Regions from separate parts of the Paenibacillus sp. FSL L8-0644 genome, predicted to be linked through region 1. Evidence: predicted binding sites of a transcription regulator. Region 1 holds the regulator's gene; the other holds the start of a gene.
What was found. The regulator CtsR, encoded in region 1, represses protease genes until heat stress. The targets are predictions, from matches to a motif close to ATGGTCAATAAAGGTCAAACA.

Region 2: a site for CtsR is predicted at 2,272-2,292, ahead of clpP (ATP-dependent Clp endopeptidase proteolytic subunit ClpP). Genes of this name have one in related genera too.

The regions. Positions count from the first base shown of each region.
Region 1 covers NZ_JBBOYN010000001.1:4,845,104-4,853,109, forward strand. The annotation lists gene radA (DNA repair protein RadA) at 1-659, opposite strand, end outside; gene clpC (ATP-dependent protease ATP-binding subunit ClpC) at 900-3,344, opposite strand; gene NSS94_RS22085 (protein arginine kinase) at 3,389-4,453, opposite strand; gene NSS94_RS22090 (UvrB/UvrC motif-containing protein) at 4,482-5,006, opposite strand; gene NSS94_RS22095 (CtsR family transcriptional regulator) at 5,076-5,540, opposite strand; gene NSS94_RS22100 (GNAT family N-acetyltransferase) at 6,076-7,263, opposite strand; rRNA gene rrf (5S ribosomal RNA) at 7,427-7,543, opposite strand; rRNA gene NSS94_RS22110 (23S ribosomal RNA) at 7,695-8,006, opposite strand, start outside.
Region 2 covers NZ_JBBOYN010000001.1:211,203-219,208, forward strand. The annotation lists gene NSS94_RS00930 (SIMPL domain-containing protein) at 1-86, shown strand, start outside; gene NSS94_RS00935 (PdaC/SigV domain-containing protein) at 329-1,435, shown strand; gene clpP (ATP-dependent Clp endopeptidase proteolytic subunit ClpP) at 1,563-2,159, opposite strand; tRNA gene NSS94_RS00945 (tRNA-Arg) at 2,370-2,444, opposite strand; gene NSS94_RS00950 (sugar-binding transcriptional regulator) at 2,714-3,751, shown strand; gene gap (type I glyceraldehyde-3-phosphate dehydrogenase) at 3,846-4,856, shown strand; gene NSS94_RS00960 (phosphoglycerate kinase) at 4,980-6,161, shown strand; gene tpiA (triose-phosphate isomerase) at 6,221-6,973, shown strand; gene gpmI (2,3-bisphosphoglycerate-independent phosphoglycerate mutase) at 6,975-8,006, shown strand, end outside.

The DNA of each region.
Region 1 (8,006 bases):
TTGGTCACATGCCCTACCAGTACCGTAGCAATACCTAGCCCCTTGGCAATTCGCATAAAGCGTGAAGTACATTCCCGCACCTGAGCCACACTACCTGGTGCACTCGTCACCTCAGGCAAATATACAGTCTGTATCGAGTCGATGACCAAAAACTCCGGCTTCAAGCTGTCCACCGCTTCTTCAATCGTCTCCAAATTCGTCTCACATAATACGTATAGGCTGGGGGACAAGGCACCGAGTCGATCTGCACGTAGTTTCGTTTGACGGACAGATTCCTCACCAGACACGTACAGCACCTTTAAACCAGTTAAAGCCAGCTCATTAGATGTTTGCAGCATAAGCGTAGATTTACCGATTCCCGGATCACCGCCCACCAAAACGAGTGAACCCGGCACCACACCTCCACCGAGTACTCGATTCAATTCGCCAATTCCCGTCAAAATTCGTGTTTCTTTGCCACTCTCCACCTCTATAATAGGGAGTGGCTTGTCTTTTGTGCTATGAGTAAGAAGGGAAGACCCCATTCCTTGAGTTTTTACAACGCTTTCCGTTTCTTCGACCATGGAATTCCATGCCTGGCATCCAGGACATTTTCCGTACCATTTGGGCGATTCATATCCACATTCCGTACAGGAAAACTTAGTTTTCACTTTAGCCATACTTTGTTCCTTGGCTCCTTATTGACGACGATGATGTCAAATTTATGTTCATACAGCCCAGAAAGAGCTGTAACAATAAAAGTTTACCATTGAAGCTTGGCGGACGTAAAGCAATATCACAAACTTTCCCAAAGCATTTACCCAACCTTTTCACCGTGTTTTATACACAAAAAGGGTGTCTTCGCAATAGCTTTCCAGCCTGCGAGACACCCTTTTCTACTATTTATTTAGTAAACTGCCTTAGGACTTGGCAGATACATTATCCTTTTTCGTTACAGTCAATGCACCGTTCTCCTCATCAATGAAGAGAGAGTCACCTTTAGTGATGTTGCCAGTCAATAGTTCCTCGGACAGGCGATCTTCAATATGCTTCTGGATTGCACGACGCAATGGACGCGCACCATACGCTGGATCAAAGCCTTCCTTGGCAAGGAATTTTTTAGCATTGTCTGTCAACTCGAAGTCCACTTCATACTCATTCAGGCGCTTACGCAGCTCCTCAGACATGAGTGACACAATTTCAGCAATATGTTTTTCTTCGAGAGAATGGAAAACGATAATTTCATCAATCCGGTTCAAGAACTCAGGACGGAAACTTTTCTTCAATTCATCCATCACTTTGCCCTTCATATTATCGTAATCCGCTCCAGCGTCCACTACAGCTGTAAAACCAAGCGTGGAGTTACGTTTAATCGCCTGTGCACCAACATTTGATGTTAGGATGATGAGTGTATTACGGAAATCAACGACACGACCTTTGGAATCTGTCAGACGACCATCTTCCAGTACTTGCAGAAGAATATTGAATACTTCTGGGTGTGCTTTTTCAATTTCATCCAGCAATACAACAGAGTAAGGCTTACGGCGTACCTTCTCGGTCAGTTGACCGCCTTCCTCATATCCAACGTACCCTGGAGGCGCTCCTACCAGACGAGACGTTGAGTGTTTCTCCATATATTCAGACATATCAATACGGATAACCGCATTTTCATCTCCAAACATGGATTCAGCCAAGGCGCGTGCCAACTCTGTTTTACCAACCCCAGTTGGACCGAGGAAAATAAAGGACCCAATTGGACGCTTCGGATCTTTCAGTCCGGCACGTGCCCGGCGAATCGCCCGGCTTACTGCCTTAACTGCTTCGTCCTGTCCAATTACCCGCTCATGCAGCAACTCTTCCATATTCAACAAGCGGTGTGTTTCTTCCTCTTTCAGCTTGCTGACTGGAACACCTGTCCAGATTGCAACGACTTGAGCGATATCCTCTGGGGTAACTTCAGAATCTGTACGCCCCTGTTGTTCTTTCCATTGGTTTTTCGTCACGTCTAGCTCTTCGCGGATTTTTTGCTCTGTATCGCGCAACGCTGCCGCTTTTTCAAACTCCTGACTTTGTACCGCTGAATCCTTTTCTTTACGGATATCTTCCAGACGGTTTTCCAGCTGTTTCAGGTTTGGCGGTACAGTGTAAGAATTCAGCCTTACTTTGGAGCCCGCTTCATCAATAAGGTCAATAGCCTTATCTGGCAGGAAGCGGTCGGTGATATAACGATCTGACAATTTTACGGCCGCTTCAATAGCCTCATCTGTGATCTTTACACGGTGATGCGCTTCGTAACGGTCACGCAGACCATACAGAATTTGAATCGCCTCTTCTGGAGAAGGTTGATCCACTGTAATGGGTTGAAAGCGACGCTCCAAAGCAGCATCTTTCTCAATATATTTGCGGTATTCATCCAGCGTGGTCGCACCGATGCATTGCAGCTCGCCACGTGCCAGAGCAGGTTTCAGGATGTTGGACGCATCAATTGCGCCTTCCGCTCCACCAGCACCAATCAGCGTATGCAGCTCGTCAATGAACAACACGATATTACCCGCTTGACGAATCTCGTCCATAATCTTTTTCAAACGATCCTCGAATTCGCCACGATACTTGGTGCCTGCTACCACAGAGCCCATATCCAGTGTCATTACGCGCTTGTCGCGCAACGTTTCGGGAATCTCATTCGCTATGATTTTTTGAGCCAATCCTTCGGCAATCGCCGTTTTACCTACCCCAGGCTCACCAATCAGAACCGGATTGTTCTTTGTACGGCGGCTGAGCACCTGAATTACGCGTTCAATTTCCTTGCTACGCCCAATAACAGGGTCCAGGTTGTTTTCCTTCGCAGATGCCGTCAGATCGCGTGCCAGACTGTCCAGGGTTGGCGTGCTGACATTAGCTGGAGCACCGTGATGGCTGGAAACAGCCTCGCTGCTGCCGAGCAATTGAAGCACTTGCTGACGCGCTTTGTTCAGACTGATGCCCAGGTTATTCAGTACCCGTGCTGCTACGCCTTCGCCTTCACGAATAAGACCCAGCAAAATATGTTCTGTACCTACATAGGTATGGCCCAGTTTGCGGGCTTCATCCATAGACAGTTCGATGACTTTTTTGGCACGTGGAGTATAGGCAATGTTCGTCGGTTGCTCTTGACCGCGTCCAATCAACGTTTCCACTTCATCCTGGATTTTTTCCAGTCCCAGGCCCAAACCGATTAAGGCTTTCGCTGCTATTCCTTCACCTTCACGAATGAGGCCTAGCAAAATGTGCTCTGTACCAATGTTGTTGTGTCCCAATCGAACTGCTTCTTCCTGAGCCAAAGCAAGCACTTTCTGTGCACGTTCCGTAAATCTTCCAAACATCATATATCCTGCACCTCCACAGTGTGTATTTCAGATCATTTTATATATTAAAGGGTTGTGCCTAATTTTTGCCGGATCAGCTTCGCCCGGTACATATCGCGCTCTTCGGTATTCATTTTATCCCCAAAGCTTTTTTGCAGGAACCCGGGTTGTGTCATCACATTCAGCTCATTCATCGCTGCGGTGGAAGGACGCTCCAAAATTCCCAAATCTACGCCAAGACGTACATCAGACAGCCGCTGTGCAGCCTCCTTGGAATCCAATACTGCTGCATACGACAAAATACCGAATGAACGCATCACCCGATCTGTAATTCGCAGCATAGATTCATTCATTAGCCTTTCTCTGGCAGAACGCTCGTGCTCAATAATTTGTAGCACCACGCCATGTAGATTCTCAATAATCTCCGCTTCGGTTTGTCCCAGTGTAATCTGATTAGACACCTGAAACAAATTTCCGACCGCTTCGCTGCCTTCACCGTAAATGCCGCGAACTGTAAGACCTACCTGTGAAACAGCAGACAATATACGATTGATTTGATGAGTCATGACTAATGCGGGCAAATGCATCATCACCGAAGCTCTCATACCTGTGCCGACATTCGTTGGACAACTGGTTAGAAAACCTCTCCGATCATCAAATGCATAATCAACATGCGCTTCAAATGCATCATCAATAACCATAGCGCGTTCCCAAGCTTCTCTAACCTGACATCCCGGATATAAGCACTGGATACGCAGATGATCCTCTTCGTTTATCATAACACTAACCGATTCATCATCGCTAATTAAGACAGCACCGTTACGAGATTCGTTCGCCAAATTAGGACTAATCAAATGCTTCTCAACCAGCACCTGCTTGTCGATCTCATCCAACTCGGATATTTTCAACGTATGAAAAGTACCAAAACCGCCTAAATCATCATACTGAAGGATATCCGTCAAGCGCTGAAGTGCTTCTGCCGACTGCTGATTGGTAGCAAGCATGGGAAAAGGCAGATGCTGCAAGTTACGCGCAATTCTTACCCGGCTGCTAATGACAATCTCCGAATCCGCAGCATCACCACGCATCCAGTCACTTAGCGGCTTCTCCGTAAACCGAATATTGGGCATTACGCATCCCTCCTACTCTTCACAAACTTTACTCTTCAGTCATTTCTTTTTCAAGCTCTCTGATTTGATCCCTAAGCTCAGCAGCTGATTCAAACTCTTCCTGTACAATGTGCTGTTGCATCTCTTTTTTCAAATCGTCAATTTGCCGTTTAACCTTCAGTCGGCCACCAGTGCGAACCGGAACTTTACCAACATGATTCGTACTGCCATGCACACGCTTGAACAGAGGGTCCAGACGATTATCAAAATATTGATAGCACGACGGGCATCCGAAACGTCCCAGCTTACTAAACTGTGCATAGGTCATGCCACAATCCTTGCATTGCAGGTTCTGCGGACCACTGTGGCCTGGAGACTGGCTCTTTGTACTGGAGTCAAAATCCAACATCCCCGACAGCAAGCTATGAATTGAAAAGCCGTTAGGTGTTCCAGGGATCATCTCCCCTTTTTCCTTCGCACACGTCTCACAAATATGAAACTCTGTCTTTTCGCCATTCACAATTTTGGTGAAATGCAAAGTTGCCGGCCGCATATTACATTCTTGGCACAGCATAAAAGCACCTCCTTCAATGTCAGGATTTAATACCCACCCTACATCCAAACATTAGTCTCTATTCACACACTATTTGGTCGCCAGCAACGAGATCAGCATAGCCTTAAGCAATCTTGCTCGCAGTTGATCACGATAGGGAAGCTTCAGTAATAATGTATCTCTCGATAAAGCAGCCTTCATTAGATTAGCTTCCCTTTTGCTTAAAAAATGGGCTTCCTCTAACTGATAAATCAGTCCTTCTGCTGCTGATTGGCTAATTTCCTCCCCGATGCTCTGATGAAGATGTGTATGGATGGCATGCTGTGCGGGTAGCTGAATTCGCTGAATACGAATGTAGCCCCCACCACCGCGTTTACTTTCCACCACATAGCCTTTTTCCAGCGTAAACCGGGTGCTAATTACATAATTAATTTGCGACGGAACGCAGGAAAAGCGGTCAGCCAGATCATTGCGCTGAATCTCCACCAAACCTTGGGGACTTTCCAGCAATATACTCTTCAAATATTGTTCAATAATATCGGAAACATTGCGCATTTCATCATCCTCCACTAACGGAAACGCAAGTATTCAAGTACATTTCACGCTCCACAGAGTCCGCCGTATATTGAACTTAACCAAACGGTAAAGTCACGAATCTAAGCTGTATTGAGGCTATTGCCTGTTCTACATCCATTGAAATGTACCGTCTTGTCTCTAGTGTGGCCTTTATTTGCGATTAATCATACACTTCTCTTATGTTCATAAGAGTCAGCTCCTAACTATACGCAAATCATTTCAATTCTCGTTTGCTTCTTTACTATCGAAATTACTTCATACGGCCAATCCATCAGCATAATATTTCTACAGAATCACACTAGGTTTGATTGACTTTGACTTTCTTTGACTATATTCACATTATAGCACATTATTCATTTTTGCCAAGGGGTCAATACCATTTTTCGCAATCTAATTATGTTTTATACAATACCATAAAAAAACTCTTCCCATTACAGAAAGAGTTGAAAATAATGATAACCACACAAGTTATATTCTCTGAAAGATGAGCTTAAAAGATCTAAATAGGCCTTTATCAGAAAAAATCCAATAAAAACGTTTGATTTACTGGTATTACGCGTTTAAGGGCAGACACATACTCACTGCTACCTTCAATACGCCCCCATTTACACAGATCATCAACCTGCTGGTAGCCAAGCATCAGAGTCGTCAGTGACTGAATCCCAAGTTTCAAGTCAACTACTATGGCATTTTTAGATGAAATGCTTTTGTTCACTCTCTCCAGACACCCTTGCCCTTTCGTCGTAATCGTTAATCTCCATACTCCTTCATTCCATGGAGCATACCGATCAGTCAGATTTAAGGTTAAACTTGTTTCCTCTCCAATCTGCTCAAAAGGGAATCTTTCTACAAAAGCAGCTGCATCCACAATACGCCCCATAAAATAAGGCACAGTTTCCTGTTGAATTCGAGGATCATCAAGTAAAAATGGCAAATTGTCATCTGCTGGAACGTAAATAAATTTACCTTGGGTTATCATTGAGTCATGATTTGCAAAATAAGTCCATAAAGCCCGACGAGCCGTCTCATTTTCATATACCAACTCATCACAATTCAACTGTTTATCTTCAATTTTGTATAGTGCATATCCTTGCGGATCGCCTGTTTCTGAGTAATATACCGCAGTTCGATAGTTCTCACTTAAAATCCGCTCTTGCCACCATTCCTTATCTCGTACCAGCGTGCCATTATAACGAGATGCATACGCTTGATACACTTGGTCCAGTTCTGAAATATCCTTGATATCGCGTTTGACTGTACCTTCTGTTTTAAGTTTTGCAGGGAATTTATCAATGGGAATGACGTATTTTTTGTACTCTGTATACGTTTCCCATCCAAATTTACGGTAGAAGGCAAAGGAGAATGGATGCAAAAAAGAAAGACTTTGTCCCGCAGACTTCATCTCTTCAAGTGCATGCGTCAATAAACGTGATACCATGCCTCCGCGACGCTTTTCTGGCCACGTCGCCACACCAGCAATGCCCCCCATATCAAAAACCTGACCATTTATGTATACCTGAAGCGGTAACAAAGTCAGTTTAGCATTTAAGTCATGTCCGTCGAATATTCCCCATGTTTGTTCTGGTTTGAATTTCTTCTTGGCCTTTTCCAGATCCTCTAGGGACATTGTAAACTGAAAAGCATATTGAGATAATTCAATAGCCGCTTCAAATTCCTCACGCTGTAATTGTCTGATCTCCATATCTTCATCACCTCGCTCGTATACTTGGACATCCATAAAAAAGATTACACACTTAGAGTGTGGCAAACCCCATTCTCTCTGTCAACCTTAGAAGCAGGTGGCCATCTAAAAATGCATAAAAAAGGATGATAATCTCATTGAGATTATCATCCTTTTCACTTTTGCTTGGCGACGTCCTACTCTCCCAGGACCCTGCGGTCCAAGTACCATCGGCGCTGGAGGGCTTAACGGTCGTGTTCGGGATGGGTACGTGTGGAACCCCTCCGCTATCGCCACCAAACATGAATTTGCTATGCAAATTCTATCGTACGGTTATTCGCTTCATCACTTATCGTGTGAATGAATAGCCATGCGCTTGTCGTATGTCTCTTGTACATACGTTCAAGGTTACACCCTGAAAACTGGATCCGAAACTCATTTGCGTTTTATCTTAGGATAAGCCCTCGACCGATTAGTATTGGTCAGCTCCATGCATTACTGCACTTCCACCCCCAACCTATCTACCTCGTCGTCTTCAAGGGGTCTTACATACTGGGAAATCTCATCTTGAGGGGGGCTTCACGCTTAGATGCTTTCAGCGCTTATCCCTTCCGTACATAGCTACCCAGCGGTGCTCCTGGCGGAACAACTGGTACACCAGCGGTACGTCCATCCCGGTCCTCTCGTACTAAGGACAGCTCCTCTCAAATTTCCTACGCCCACGACAGATAGGGACCGAACTGTCTCACGACGTTCTGAACCCA
Region 2 (8,006 bases), 4.6 Mb from region 1:
TGGATTTAGCAGGTAGCGGGACAGACATACAATCGGGGCAAGTAACAGTGAAAGTTCAGGTGTCGGCTCAATACGAAATGAACTAATATTAGATCATCAAACGAAGCCACAAGCGGCCTGCATCATGCGCAGGCTGGCTTGCTGGCTTTTTTTGTATACCGAAACCTTTTTGTAATGAGTCTGTCATAGCTAAGGGTTATTAGGTGTACAGATTGAAATCGGGGAGTGTACAGATTGTAAACTACATACAATGGGGTATAGATATAATAAGTAAAGTGATTATTTACACATAGACAATACAGAAATAATAACAGGAGGAATACTTAATATGAATAAGCATACGAAAAAATGGGGTTCAGCACTGCTGGCAGCAGGGATTTTAGCAGGAGTTGCAGCTGTTCCCGTTTCATATATCCAGGCAGCATCGATTAAACAGCAGCAAGCGGCAACACAGCAACCAGGAATCACTATCCAATGGAATGGTAAAACGTTGCCCGCTAAAGGTGTTCAAGTGAACGGGAGTACAATGATTCCGGTGGCCGCACTGCGTGACAGCTTGGGGATTCCAGTAAGCTATGATGCGAAAGCAACGACCTATACCGTAGGTAGCGGGTACAATAAACTTTACATTATGGCTTCTTCCTCGGATGCCTACGTCAACGTCAATGGAATCAATACACGTAGTATGGATGCCAAACAGATCGCTGGGAAGCTATACATTCCTATGAGTCTGTTGAAAGACTATCTAGGCATAGATGCTCAATGGAACGCAGCTCAGAAGACAGTAACGCTAAGTAAAAGTCAGCTAAACCCGATCACAATTGCGTCTCAAACACTTCCAGCTTCGAGTAATGCGAAGGTATCTTACAAAGTTAAGTATCCGCAAATCAGCGGCAGCCAGCTGAATCCTGAGGCAGAGCAGGCCATTAACCATGTGCTTAAAAAGCATGCAGAGGGTATATTGGCAGCAGGCAAAAAGATGGTGGCTGAGGGAGAGGCTACAACAGAAAGACCATATGATTTCGAAAATGATTTTGCAATTGCCTATAACAAGGACGGTATTCTAAGTGTGATTATGCAGGATTACTCGTATATGGGTGGCGCACATGGAATGACGGTACGTAAAGGATATACGTTCTCGCTCGCTGATGGTAAACTGCTGCAGTTGTCTGACGTATTGAAGGCGAATCCAAATTACAAAAAGTTCCTCAATGCTGATTTGAAGAAAAAAATCGATGCGCTTCAGGCTGGTGAAGGATTCGGTAAATTTAAAGAGTTGGCGGCAGATCAGAATTTTTATGTGACGAACAGTGGAGTAACAATCGTGTTTGATTTGTATGATTATGCGCCATACGCGTATGGAATTCCGGAGTTTACCTACTCGTTCGGTCAACTGCTGCCTCAAGGCGGAAAGCCTTTTGCGGGACAGATTTAATAGTAGAAATGAGTAAGTTGGACTGTCTATACTCTAAAAAACAATAAAGCAAAAAAGCTGCCTACCGGATAATAACATCCGGAGCAGCTTTTTCATTTACCAGCTATCGAGAGGCAAATTTTTTCTCTTATACACCTTCTGGAGAGGAGCTAGTTAGCACTTTATCAATAATACCGTATTCTTTGGCATCATCAGCAGACATGAAGTAGTCACGGTCTGTATCTTTTTCAATACGTTCCAGTGGTTGGCCTGTGCGATCTGCGAGAATGCGGTTCAGTTTATCACGCATTTTCAGAATGCGGCGTGCGCGGATTTCGATATCCGTTGCCTGGCCTTGTGCACCACCCAGAGGTTGGTGAATCATAATTTCACTGTTTGGCAAAGCGAAACGTTTACCTTTGGCGCCTGCATTCAGCAAGAACGCGCCCATGGAAGCCGCCATACCTACACAAATCGTAGATACATCAGGTTTAATGTATTGCATCGTATCGAAAATGGCCATACCAGCTGTAATGGAACCGCCAGGACTGTTAATATACAAGTGAATATCTTTTTCAGGATCTTCGGCAGCCAAAAACAGCATTTGCGCAATTATAGAGTTGGCTACAACGTCATTGACGTCCGAGCCTAACAAAATAATGCGATCCTTTAACAGTCTGGAATAAATGTCATAGGCGCGTTCGCCGCGGTTACTTTGTTCTACTACCATAGGAACATAGCTCACGTCAAAAAACCTCCCTTAAATATCGTTAGTGGATTTGGTGGACATGCCGAGTACACGTCCCTTATTTATAAACTGTTACCGTATTAACCACATGATAAACAATTTCAAACAAAAAGTCAAAGAAAGTCAAACTAATGATTAAAAAAAAGAGCCCTCAGCGCTCTTATTGGTTAAAACATTATATAGAAGCATTTAAGCGTTCATTTAAAATGGCGCGCCCGCGAGGAATCGAACCTCGATCTCAGGCTCCGGAGGCCTACGTCATATCCGTTGGACCACGGGCGCATAGTTGATTCAATGCAAACAACTAACTAATTAAACAGCTAATTGGAAACAAAGATGATTATATGATATACAGCAGTGAATTGCAAGCTTTTATTAAATGCGCATATTCAGACAAATGGTTGAGAAATATAGGTTCAGATAGACTTGCATATGGAGCAAATATTGGTTAAGATATACGTGGGACTTAAAAAGTTATCCCGGGACGTTTTAAGACCAGTTAGAGATAGAGCATTAGAGACAGAACTTAGAAGTGTGCGGGAGTGGAAAGCATGCGAAAGATATTAGAAATACAGAAGCAGCTTCTGCCCGACCTCATGGATGTTTTGAAAAAAAGGTACACGATCCTGCATCAGATTATGCTGTCCGATGTTGTTGGACGCAGAACACTGGCAGCTTCACTGAACATGACCGAGCGCGTGTTGCGCGCCGAAACCGATCTTCTTAAAGCTCAGGGGCTAATTGAGATTGAGAGTGTAGGCATGAAGGTGAGCAAAGCAGGACTGGATCTGCTGGAACAGCTGGAGCCGATTGCGAACAACTTGTTCGGCCTGTCCCAATTGGAGGACCAGATTCGTCAAGCCTATGGTTTGAGGAAGGTGGTTGTCGTTCCAGGGGATTCGGATGTTTCTCCGTTAACAAAGCAGGAGCTGGGGCGCGCTGGAGCAAAAGCGTTGCTAAGTGTTATGGACGACGAGGATGTGGTCGCTGTAACAGGTGGCACGACGATTGCAGACGTGGCGGAACAACTGGCATTGCCTTCTAATGGCCCCCTTAAGGGTGGGTGGTTTGTACCGGCACGCGGGGGTTTGGGAGAAAGCATGGAAATGCAGGCCAACACAATTGCTTCCACAATGGCTCGCAAGGTCGGCGCTCAATACCGTCTGCTCCATGTACCGGATTTGCTCAGCAATCATGCTTACAACTCCTTGCTTGAAGATACGAACATTCAGGATATATTGAGCCTGATTCGCGAGAGTCGTATCATCATTCACGGGATAGGCAACGCCATAGCGATGGCACATAGACGTAAACTTGATCCCGAAACCTTTGCCCAGATCAGCAGTGAAGGGGCGGTAGCCGAATCGTTTGGTTATTATTTTAACGAAGATGGCGTCGTTGTTCACAGAATGCTGACGCTTGGACTCCGATTGGAGGACATTAGGCGTACCGATACGGTTCTAGGTGTAGCTGGAGGCAAGAACAAGGCGGCCGCTATTCATGCGGTACTGCGTTTCGGGCAAGAAGACATTCTAGTCACCGACGAAGGCGCTGCTGTTGAGATTGTAAGTCGTTATTTAAATGATTAATATAGGATTTATGAATCGTGTTGTCTTGACAGGCTTTCGGGTCTGTCTTGAATATATAAAACTAAACTAAACGAACTTTGGGAGGAACTCACTCATGACAGTTAAAGTTGGTATTAATGGTTTCGGACGTATTGGACGCCTTGCTTTCCGTCGGATTCAAAACGTGGAAGGTATTGAAGTAGTAGCAATCAATGACTTGACAGATTCCAAAATGTTGGCACATTTGTTGAAATATGATACAACACAAGGTAATTTCCAAGGACAAGTAGAAGTACATGATGGCTTCTTCAAAGTAAACGGTAAAGAAGTTAAAGTTTTGGCTAACCGCAACCCTGAAGAACTCCCTTGGGGAGACCTGGGTGTAGACATCGTTCTGGAATGCACAGGTTTCTTCACAACTAAAGAAGCTGCTGAGAAACATTTGAAAGGCGGCGCTAAAAAAGTTGTTATCTCCGCTCCAGCTACTGGCGACATGAAAACTGTCGTTTACAACGTAAACCATGAAATTCTGGATGGAACTGAAACTGTAATCTCTGGTGCTTCTTGCACAACGAACTGCCTGGCTCCTATGGCTAAAACACTGCAAGATAAATTTGGTATCGTTGAAGGTTTGATGACTACAATTCATGCTTACACTGGCGACCAAAACACTTTGGATGCTCCACATGCTAAAGGTGACTTCCGTCGTGCTCGTGCAGCAGCTGAAAACATCATTCCTAACACAACTGGTGCTGCTAAAGCAATCGGTTTGGTTATCCCTGAGTTGAAAGGTAAATTGGATGGCGCGGCTCAACGTGTTCCAGTACCTACAGGTTCCCTGACTGAGTTGGTAACAGTTCTGGAGAAAAACGTAACTGCTGAAGAAATCAACGCAGCGATGAAAGAAGCTTCCGATCCTGAAACTTATGGATACACTGAAGATCAAATCGTTTCTTCCGACATCAAAGGCCTCACTTTCGGTTCTTTGTTCGATGCAACTCAAACTAAAGTTCTGACTGTCGGCGACAAACAACTGGTGAAAACTGTAGCTTGGTATGACAACGAAATGTCCTACACTGCACAATTGATCCGCACGTTGGAATACTTCGCTAAACTGGCTAAATAATAAGAACTTTCTTATTAGCAACATCATAGAGCGGAAACAGGTTATTGTTTCCGCTCTTTATATATCAAAATGTGCCTTGAATTCCTGTTTCGTAAAATTATAAGGGTGCGGAGGAATATGGAGATGAACAAAAAGAGCGTACGTGATATAGAACTGAATGGAAAACGGGTGTTTGTTCGTGTAGATTTTAACGTTCCGGTTGAAGACGGTAAAATTACAGATGACAAGCGTATTCGTGAAACCTTGCCAACCATTAACTACCTGATTGAAAAAGGTGCAAAAGTTATTTTGGCGAGTCACTTTGGACGTCCAAAAGGTCAGGTTGTTGAATCCATGCGTCTGACTCCTGTTGGTGTACGTTTGTCTGAACTGCTGAAAAAGCCAGTAGTTAAAGTGGACGAAGCGGTAGGCGAAGCTGTTAAAGCGAAAGTGGCTGAACTGCAAAACGGCGACGTGCTGTTGCTTGAAAATGTACGTTTCTATGTAGGAGAAGAAAAGAATGATCCTGAGTTGGCGAAGCAATTTGCTGAATTGGCTGACGTTTTCGTGAATGACGCATTCGGCGCAGCACACCGTGCTCATGCTTCCACTGAAGGTATCGCTCATATTCTTCCGGCTGTTTCCGGCCTGCTGATGGAAAAAGAATTGTCTGTTATTGGTAAAGCTCTGTCGAATCCAGATCGTCCTTTTACAGCCATTATCGGCGGTTCCAAAGTAAAAGACAAAATCGACGTGATCGACAACCTGCTGAACATTGCAGATAACGTAATCATTGGTGGCGGTTTGACTTATACATTCTTCAAAGCTCAAGGTTATGAAGTGGGTCAATCTTTGCTGGATGAATCCAAACTGGACGTAGCTCTTGGATTTATCGAAAAAGCGAAGAAACTCGGCAAAAACTTCTATCTTCCGGTAGATATTGTTGTGTCTGACGATTTCAGCGCTACGGCGAACACAGACATTGTGGATATCGACGGCATTCCTGCAGCTTGGGAAGGCGTGGACATTGGACCGAAAACACGTAAAATCTATGCAGATGTAATCAAAAACTCCAAACTGGTTGTATGGAACGGACCAATGGGCGTATTTGAAATCGAGCCTTTCGCTGGTGGTACTCGTGAAGTAGCGGAAGCTTGCGCAACAACTGAAGCATACACCATCATTGGTGGCGGTGATTCTGCGGCTGCGGCTGAAAAATTCCACTTGGCTGACAAGATGGATCATATTTCCACTGGCGGCGGCGCATCTCTGGAATTTATGGAAGGCAAAGCACTTCCGGGTGTTGTTGCACTGAACGATAAATAATCAAACGCACTATGCGTGAATAAAGCTTTAGGGCACCTAATAGTTAGGAGTTGAAACCATTGAGAACACCGATTATCGCGGGTAACTGGAAGATGTTTAAAACCGTACCAGAAGCTAAAACTTTCATCGAAGAGATCAAAGGCAAAGCAGAGGTTGCAGGAGTGGAAAGCGTGATTTGCGCACCATTTACGAATCTTCCTGCTCTGGTTGAAGCAGTAAAAGGCACGTCTATTAAAATTGGCGCACAAAACCTGCACTTTGCAGAAGATGGTGCATTTACAGGTGAAATTAGCGGCGGAATGCTGAAAGATCTGGGCGTAGACTACGTTGTGATCGGACACTCCGAACGTCGTGAATATTTTAATGAAACAGACGAAACGGTGAACAAAAAGGTTCATGCGGCATTCCGTCATGACCTGACTCCAATCGTATGTGTAGGCGAAAAGCTGGAAGATCGTGAAGCTGGACAAACCAAAGAAGTTGTAAAAGTGCAAACTGTAGCAGCTTTTGCTGGTTTGGCTAAGGATCAGGCTGCACAAGTAGTTGTTGCTTATGAGCCAATCTGGGCCATCGGAACAGGCAAATCCTCCACTTCGCAGGATGCGAATGAAGTGATTTCCTATATCCGCAGTCTGATTAAAGAGCTGTATGATGAAAATACAGCAAATGCTGTACGTATTCAGTATGGTGGTAGTGTAAAACCTGAAAATGTTACTGAGTACCTGGGTCAAAGCGATATCGACGGCGCGCTCGTGGGCGGTGCCAGTCTTCAACCGGCGTCGTACATCGCGCTTGTTGAGGGGGCGAAGTAAGATGACAGCACCAAAACCGGTAGCTTTAATTATTATGGACGGGTTCGGACTGCGTGACACCGTGGAAGGCAATGCGGTTGCACAGGCCAACAAACCGAATTACGACCGGTATTTACAACAGTATCCTCATACGACGCTGACGGCTTCTGGCGAAGCAGTAGGTTTGCCGGAAGGACAAATGGGTAACTCTGAAGTGGGTCACTTGAACATCGGCGCAGGCCGTATCGTATATCAAGACTTGACTCGTATTTCGAAGTCCATCCGTGAAGGTGAATTCTACGACAATGAAACACTGGTTAAAGCAGTGCAACATGCCAAGAAGAACAACACGAAACTTCACCTGTACGGACTTCTGTCCGACGGCGGCGTGCATAGCCATATCAGCCATCTGTTCGCTATGCTGGACTTGGCGAAAAAAGAAGGCCTAACAGAAGTGTACATTCATGCTTTCATGGATGGACGCGACGTTATGCCAGACAGCGGCGTAGGCTTCATGCAGCAGCTGATCGCTAAAATTCAAGAAGTGGGCGTAGGTAAAATTGCGACTGTACAAGGACGCTATTATGCTATGGACCGCGACAAACGTTGGGAACGTGTAGAGAAATCTTACCGTGCAATCGTATACGGAGAAGGACCTCAATACACAGATCCAATGGAAGCATTGAAAGAATCGTATGAAAAATCAGTGTTCGACGAATTTGTGGAGCCAACTGTTATTGTGAAGGCTGACGGAAGTCCTGTAGGGCTGGTCGAAAGCAATGACTCTGTTATCTTCCTCAACTTCCGTCCTGACCGTGCGATTCAACTGTCTCAGGTATTTACAAACGCGGACTTCCGTGGTTTTGACCGTGGCCCGAAATGGCCTAAAGATTTGCACTTTGTTTGCCTGACGTTGTTCAGCGAAACGGTTGAGGGCTTTGTAGCTTACGAACCGAAAAATCTGGATAACACGTTTGGTGAAGTGTTGGTTCAAAACAACAAGAAGCAATTGCGTATTGCCGAGACTGAAAAATATCCGCACGTTACTTTCTTT